DNA from 2 places in the Butyrivibrio sp. AE3006 genome. Region 2 is predicted to be linked to the other one. Evidence: predicted binding sites of a transcription regulator. Region 2 holds the regulator's gene; the other holds the start of a gene.

Region 1 (3,420 bases), on a different contig from region 2:
TAAACTATCAGATTTTTAAGGTGTCAGCGCACCTAGAGCTTTGCTCCTAGCTATACATTAACAAATACAATGGCTAAGTCAAGCTTTTTTATTCAAAATGCGCACAAACAGTGAGGGTAAGCTTTGGAAATTTACCCTGTTTTTTACCCTTTTTGCTGACTACTTTACACCAAGATATGCCATCTTATGCGGTGTAAACCACAAAACAACAAAAATATGAAATGCGGGAAACCGCAGAAACAGAGGGCCTTAGAGCAATGATTAAGATTTTATTCGTCTGCCATGGCAATATCTGTCGATCAACAATGGCAGAATTTATTATGAAAGACATTGTGCATAAGCAGCATTTGGATGAGTTTTTCCATATAGAGTCGTCAGCGACACACACTGACGAAATATGGAACGGACAGGGAAGTCCTGTCTATCCGCCGGCGAGGGCTAAGCTTAGGGAGTACGGAATCGGAACTCCGGACAATGAGCTGGGAGTTTCTGAAAAAAGAGCAAGACTTACATCACGGACAGATTATGACAAGTTCGATTTCATAATCGGGATGGACAGTGCAAATATCAGAGATCTTAATAGGCTCTTCAGTGGAGATCCTGAAAATAAGGTATACAAGATGCTGGAGTTTGCCGATAGAAGCGGAGATGTGGCAGATCCCTGGTATACCGGGAATTTTGATGATACCTGGCGCGACTGCTCAGAGGGATGCCATGGCCTTTTTAGGGCTATTCTTATGGATCCGAAATATGCATCTCAGATGGGAGACGCAGAAGATATGGATGATCCTTTTGACGATTATGGTGATGACAGAGGATTGGTCCACGATGATTTTCCGAGAGGTTAATACATGATAAGAGATGTTGATTTAGAGAAAATTTCAGACGGCAAGCTTTACGATATAGGCGATATGGCAAAACTCGGTGTGGATGACTGCAGTGGTTGCCATGCATGCTGTTGTGGTATGGGAGATTCCATAACTCTTGATCCTTATGATGTTTACAGACTTGAAAAGGGTCTTGGTAAAAGCTTTGAAATATTACTTTCTGAAAATCTGGAACTTAGAGTAGCAGATGGAATCATTCTTCCATGCCTAAAGATGGACGGTGACGAGAAGTGCACTTTCCTTAACAGAGAGGGGAGATGCAGTATTCATCCGCACAGACCAGGTATCTGCAGACTCTTCCCTTTAGGCAGAATATTTGAAGATAACACCCACAAATATTTCCTTCAGATTCATGAATGCCATAAGGAGAGGCAGACCAAGATAAAGATTAAGAAATGGCTGGATACACCAGAGCTATCAAGCTATGAAGCCTACATAGATAAGTGGCACTACTTTTTAAAAGAAATCTCTGACAAAGCCCCGGAAATGCCGGAGGAGGAACTTAAGTCTATAAACATGCGAATTCTGCAGGAGTTTTTCATAAAGCCCTACAATGTGGAAGAGAGCTTCTATGCTCAATTTGAAGAGAGACTATCCGGTATGAAGTAACGCGCATAAATGCAGGCCTTTCTCGTGTGCCTGCATTTTTTATAAAAAATAATTAGCACTCACTTGACAAGAGTGCTAACAAGTGTTATAACAGTTATAGAACAAGGGAACAGAAATAAAGGGAGCAAATAACAAAGTAATGACTCCGGTTCCGATGCTCAAATACAAAAATATATAGTCATAAGGAGGTAATTATTATGTTGATGCCTAGTATTTTTGAAGAGAACTTATTTGATAATTGGTTTGATTTCCCGATGTTTAATGACTTTGATAACACCGAGAGGAAGCTGTACGGCAGACATGCTGACAGACTTATGAAGACGGATGTACATGACAACGAGGATCACTACGAAGTAGATATAGACCTTCCCGGATTTAAGAAGGAAGAGATCTCACTTGAGCTTGATAAGGGATACCTCACAGTCAGCGCTGCTAAGGGACTTGATAAGGATGAGAAGGACCACAAGGGTAAACTCATCAGACAGGAACGTTACAGCGGATCAATGCAGAGAAGCTTCTACGTTGGCGAGAATCTTACCGAGGAAGATATCAAGGCAGCCTTCAGACATGGTGTTTTGAGTCTTGAGATTCCTAAGAAGGAACAGCCTAAAGTTCCTGAGAAGAAGCTTATAATGATCGAAGGCTAACACACCAGCCCTCTATCACGAGCACACATTTGCTAATTAAATAATTAGCTTTTTACTCCATAACAACTATTAACAAAATAAATTGAGTCGTTTACGTCGCCCAGCTATCCAATATAGTTGGGCGATGCTTTTTTTAGCCTGAGCGAAAGCGTCAGCTGAGTGGATTATTTATGTTTGAAATACATGTAGATTGAAGTGCAATACTTTCAAGGTTAGGTGTATAATACCTTCTATGGGGAACTAAAATTTTTACTTAAAATATGGAGGAAATTTGGTATGAAATTAAAGTTTGGTATCAGAGAAGTTGTAGCATTAGGTATTGGAACTGCATTGTTCGTCGTTCTTACGACAGTACAGGTTCCATTTTTTATTGTTCCTAACACAGCACTTCAGCCCAGAATGGCAATCCTTGCATTCATTTCTGCTGTTTTCGGACCTATCGTAGGTGGTGTTGCAGGTATTCTCGGACACGCTCTCGGCGATGCATTTTTCTATGGATCAGTTTGGTGGAGCTGGGTATTCCCTGAAGCTGTTGTTGGTGTAGCAATCGGTCTCTTTTCCAAGAAGTTCGCAATAGAAGAGGGCGGCTTCAGTGTTAAGAATAGCATTATTCTTTTTAACGTAGTTCAGGTAGTTGCAAACGCTGTAGCATGGATTGGTCTTGCTCCGGTTCTTGATATCCTCGTTTATGCAGAGCCTGCAAACAAGGTATTCGCTCAGGGCGCCCTTGCATTTATCGGTAACATCGTAATTATCGCAATCCTCGGAACTATCCTTCTTGCAGCATATTCTAAGATTGCAGGTAAGTCATCAGGCCTCAAGGCGGAGGATTGATTTTTTGGAAAAGACCCCAATCATCGAGTTTTCAGATGTAACATTCAAGTACAGAGTGCAGGAAAAACCTACACTTAAAAACATCAATTTAAAGATTTACCCGGGTGAGAAAATCCTCATTGCAGGACAATCTGGCTCGGGTAAGTCCACATTGGCACATTGCCTGAATGCGCTGATACCCTGTTCTTTTACAGGCGAGATGAGCGGAACACTCCGGGTTGACGGGAAGACTCCCAGTGAACTCGGAGTTTTTGGCATGTCACAGATAGTGGGCACAGTGCTTCAGGACACTGATGGGCAGTTTATAGCCCTTACTGTGGGCGAGGACATAGCTTTTGCTCTTGAAAACGACAACATCCCTCAGGACAAGATATTTGACAAAGTTCATGAGGTTGCTGAAAAGCTTGACTTACAAAGCTTTCTAAATCACGCTCCGGGAGAAC
Region 2 (3,420 bases):
ATATCAAAGTGCTTAGGGCCTTCTGCTGTAGCTGTGATGAAAGGAAGGTTGATGTTGGTTGTTGTTGAAGAAGAAAGCTCCTTCTTTGCCTTCTCAGCTGCTTCCTTAAGTCTCTGCATAGCCATCTTATCGCCAGAGAGATCTACGCCCTCTTTAGCCTTGAACTCTGAAACCATCCAGTCGATGATCTTCTGGTCGAAGTCATCACCACCAAGGTGTGTATCACCGTTTGTTGAAAGAACTTCGATGACACCATCACCGATCTCAATGATTGATACATCGAATGTACCACCACCAAGGTCATAAACCATGATCTTCTGCTCTTTCTCGTTATCAAGACCATAAGCAAGCGCTGCTGCTGTAGGCTCGTTGATGATACGCTTTACTTCAAGGCCTGCAATCTTACCTGCATCCTTGGTTGCCTGACGCTGTGCGTCATTGAAATAAGCAGGAACTGTGATTACTGCTTCTGATACTGTTTCGCCGAGATACTGTTCTGCGTCTGCCTTCAGCTTCTGAAGAATCATAGCTGAAATCTGCTGAGGTGAATACTTCTTACCATCGATTGTACGGCCATTGTCTGTACCCATATCTCTCTTGATAGAAGCGATTGTGTTCTCAGCATTTGTAACTGCCTGACGCTTAGCGGGCTCACCTACGAGACGCTCGCCATTCTTTGTGAAAGCTACGATTGAAGGTGTTGTTCTTGCACCCTCTGCGTTTGCGATAACGGTGGGCTTACCACCTTCCATAACAGCTACGCAGCTGTTAGTTGTTCCTAAATCGATACCTATGATCTTACTCATCTTAATTACCTCCATGAAAAATAGAAAAAATAATTTACTCTTTGATTCGGATTAAAAATCCTTCAACATTTATTTAGCAACGGCAACCATGCTGTGTCTAAGCACTGTGTCGTGGTACATATAACCCTTCTGAAGCTCCTGTGCTACGAATCCTTCCTCAACATCTTCGCTGTCAACCTGCATTACTGCGTTGTGGAAATTAGGATCAAATTCCTTTCCTACAGCTTCGATAGGTGTTACACCAAGATCCTCGATCTGCTTCATGAGCTGCTTGTATATCATGTTCATTCCGTCTGCAAAAGCGGAACCCTTTTCTTCTTCAGGGACTGCAGCAAGTCCTCTTTCGAAGTTATCTATAACAGGAAGTATCTTCTCAAGTACATTGGATGCTCCCTGGTCAAACATCTGCGCCTTCTCTTTATCTGTTCTCTTACGGAAATTCTCGAACTCTGCAAGCTGGCGCATGTACTTATCCTGCATTTCTTCGAATTTCTCCTTGAAGGGGTTCTTCTTCTCCTTCTTACCAAAGAGGCTCTTCTTCTCGCCCTCAGCACCTTCTGCTGCTTCTTCTGTATTGTCTGCTTCTGCCTCTGCGCTCTCGGCCTCAGCTGCCTCTGCAACCTTGTTAGCTGCATCAGCTACCTGTTTAGCCTTCTCAGCTACTTCCTGCTGAAGCTCCTTCGCAGTCTTAGAAGTCTTTTCAGCTGTTTCCTTTTTTACTTCCTTACTCAAAACCGATACTCCTTCTTAATTTGTTACCTGTACTATTCTTTCTTATATAAATCATCCAGAGCTCTCATCATATTCTTAAGTGCTCCGACAACTTTGTCATAATCCATTCGCTTGGGACCGATGATTCCGACGGTTCCTCGCATTCCCTCACCTAAATCGTAGGTAGCTGTAACTACGCTGCAGTCCTTCATGGACTGAACTGGTGACTCATTACCAATGTAAACCTGAATGCCTGTCTCTTCTGTACTGCTCTGCAGTGTGTTCTCTACGAGACTTGTAAGATCGCTCTTCTCTTCGAATGTAGTAATGAGGTCGCTTGCTCTCTCTTTATCAGCAAGCTCGGGATATCTGAAAATATTGTTGGCGCCGCTTGTATAAATCTGAAGGTCTTCATCCTCTGTGATGGCCTCTGCGGCTGCATCTATTATCTTACCAATGATATCGCCGTGGATTCCGGCCTCCTGCTTCATGGCAGCTATAAGACCAAGATTGATATCCTCCACGGAAAGTCCTGCGAGTCTGGTGTTAAGCAGGATGTTCAGCTTCAAAAGATCAGCCTCTGAAAGCTCCTGTTCTATGTCCACCATACGATTCTTGATGACATTTCCCTCTATTACGATAGTGGTAAGAAGGTGTTCCTCGTCAACTTTGGAAAGCTGTGCGAATTTCAGCTTATTCCTCTTGATCATGGGAGCTGAGATCATCGATGCATAGTTGGTATCAACAGCCAGTGTCTTAGCCACCTGCTTAAGGAGCTTCTCAAGCTTCTCTTCTTTATCAAGAAGCATCTCCTTCATGTTCTCAAGCTTCTCTTCCTTCTCGGCAAGCATCTCATCTACGTACACGCGATAACCCTGATCTGAAGGAATACGTCCTGCGGATGTGTGGGGCTGTATTATAAGTCCCATTTCCTCGAGATCTGCCATCTCATTTCTGATAGTGGCTGAACTCAGGTTCAGGTCCGTGTATTTGGAAATCGTTCTGCTGCCTACAGGCTCACCTGTCTCAAGGTAATTGCGTACAACTGCATGAAGTATTTTCTTTTTTCTTTCATCTAATTGCATGCTCTCACCCCTTTTCTAAGTGTTAGCACTCATTCGAATTGAGTGCTAACATCTTCTGTAATTTAAGTTACCACTATAAATTTCAGCTGTCAATATAAAAAGATAAAATAGGAAATTCACTGAATAAGACGAAAAAATCTCCGGTGAGATTCTCACCGGAGATTTACTGTCTGATCATTATATTCTGAAAGATTAAAGATTGAACTCGCCGTTAATGCTTCCGTTAATTACGAAGTAAGCTTTTGTCTCCTCAGGCTTTACATAGATATCAAGAGTCTTGATGTCAGCCTCTTTTCCACCCATATCGTATACATAAACATTCTTTGCATTGTCAGCAAGAGTTGAGTATGTAAATTCCTTATCTGCAAACTGAAGAACGATTGTAGACTTAACAGCACTCTTTGTCTCAGCCTTCTTAGCAGGTGCTTTCTTTGCTGCGGGCTTAGCAGCTGCCTTCTTTGCAGGTGTCTTCTTAGCTGCAGGCTTTGCAGCAGCCTTGGTCTCAGCCTTCTTTGCAGGTGCTTTCTTAGCTGCAGGCTTTGCAGCAGCCTTAGTCTCTGCCTTCTTAGCTGCGGGCTTCTTCTCCTCAGTCTTCTTAGGCTCTTCCTTCTTTGCGGCAGCAGTCTTGGTTGTCGCAGTCTTCTTAGCAGGCGCTTTCTTTGCAGCAGGCTTCTTAGCCTCTGTCTTCTTAGTAGCTGCCTTCTTGGGTGCTTCCTTCTTCTCCTCAGTCTTTGCTGCCTCTGCAGGCTTAACTTCTTCCTTCTTTTCTGCAGCAATTACCGGTTTTTTGATAGTCGCAATCGGCTTTAAAGCTGCTT

Evidence for each region. The regulator HrcA, encoded in region 2, represses chaperone genes, less so after heat shock. The targets are predictions, from matches to a motif close to TGTTAGCACTCNNNNNNNNNGAGTGCTAACA.
Region 1: the regulator HrcA is predicted to act here: its motif matches at 1,547-1,577, upstream of G603_RS0101425 (Hsp20/alpha crystallin family protein).

What each region holds. Positions count from the first base shown of each region.
Region 1 is NZ_AUJJ01000001.1:375,553-378,972, forward strand. Features, by position in the region: gene G603_RS0101415 (low molecular weight protein-tyrosine-phosphatase) at 258-848, shown strand; gene G603_RS0101420 (YkgJ family cysteine cluster protein) at 852-1,496, shown strand; gene G603_RS0101425 (Hsp20/alpha crystallin family protein) at 1,694-2,143, shown strand; gene G603_RS0101430 (ECF-type riboflavin transporter substrate-binding protein) at 2,420-2,977, shown strand; gene G603_RS0101435 (ABC transporter ATP-binding protein) at 2,973-3,420, shown strand, end outside.
Region 2 is NZ_AUJJ01000009.1:39,515-42,934, reverse strand. Features, by position in the region: gene dnaK (molecular chaperone DnaK) at 1-806, opposite strand, end outside; gene grpE (nucleotide exchange factor GrpE) at 876-1,538, opposite strand; gene hrcA (heat-inducible transcriptional repressor HrcA) at 1,571-2,602, opposite strand; gene G603_RS22280 (DUF6465 family protein) at 2,795-3,420, opposite strand, start outside.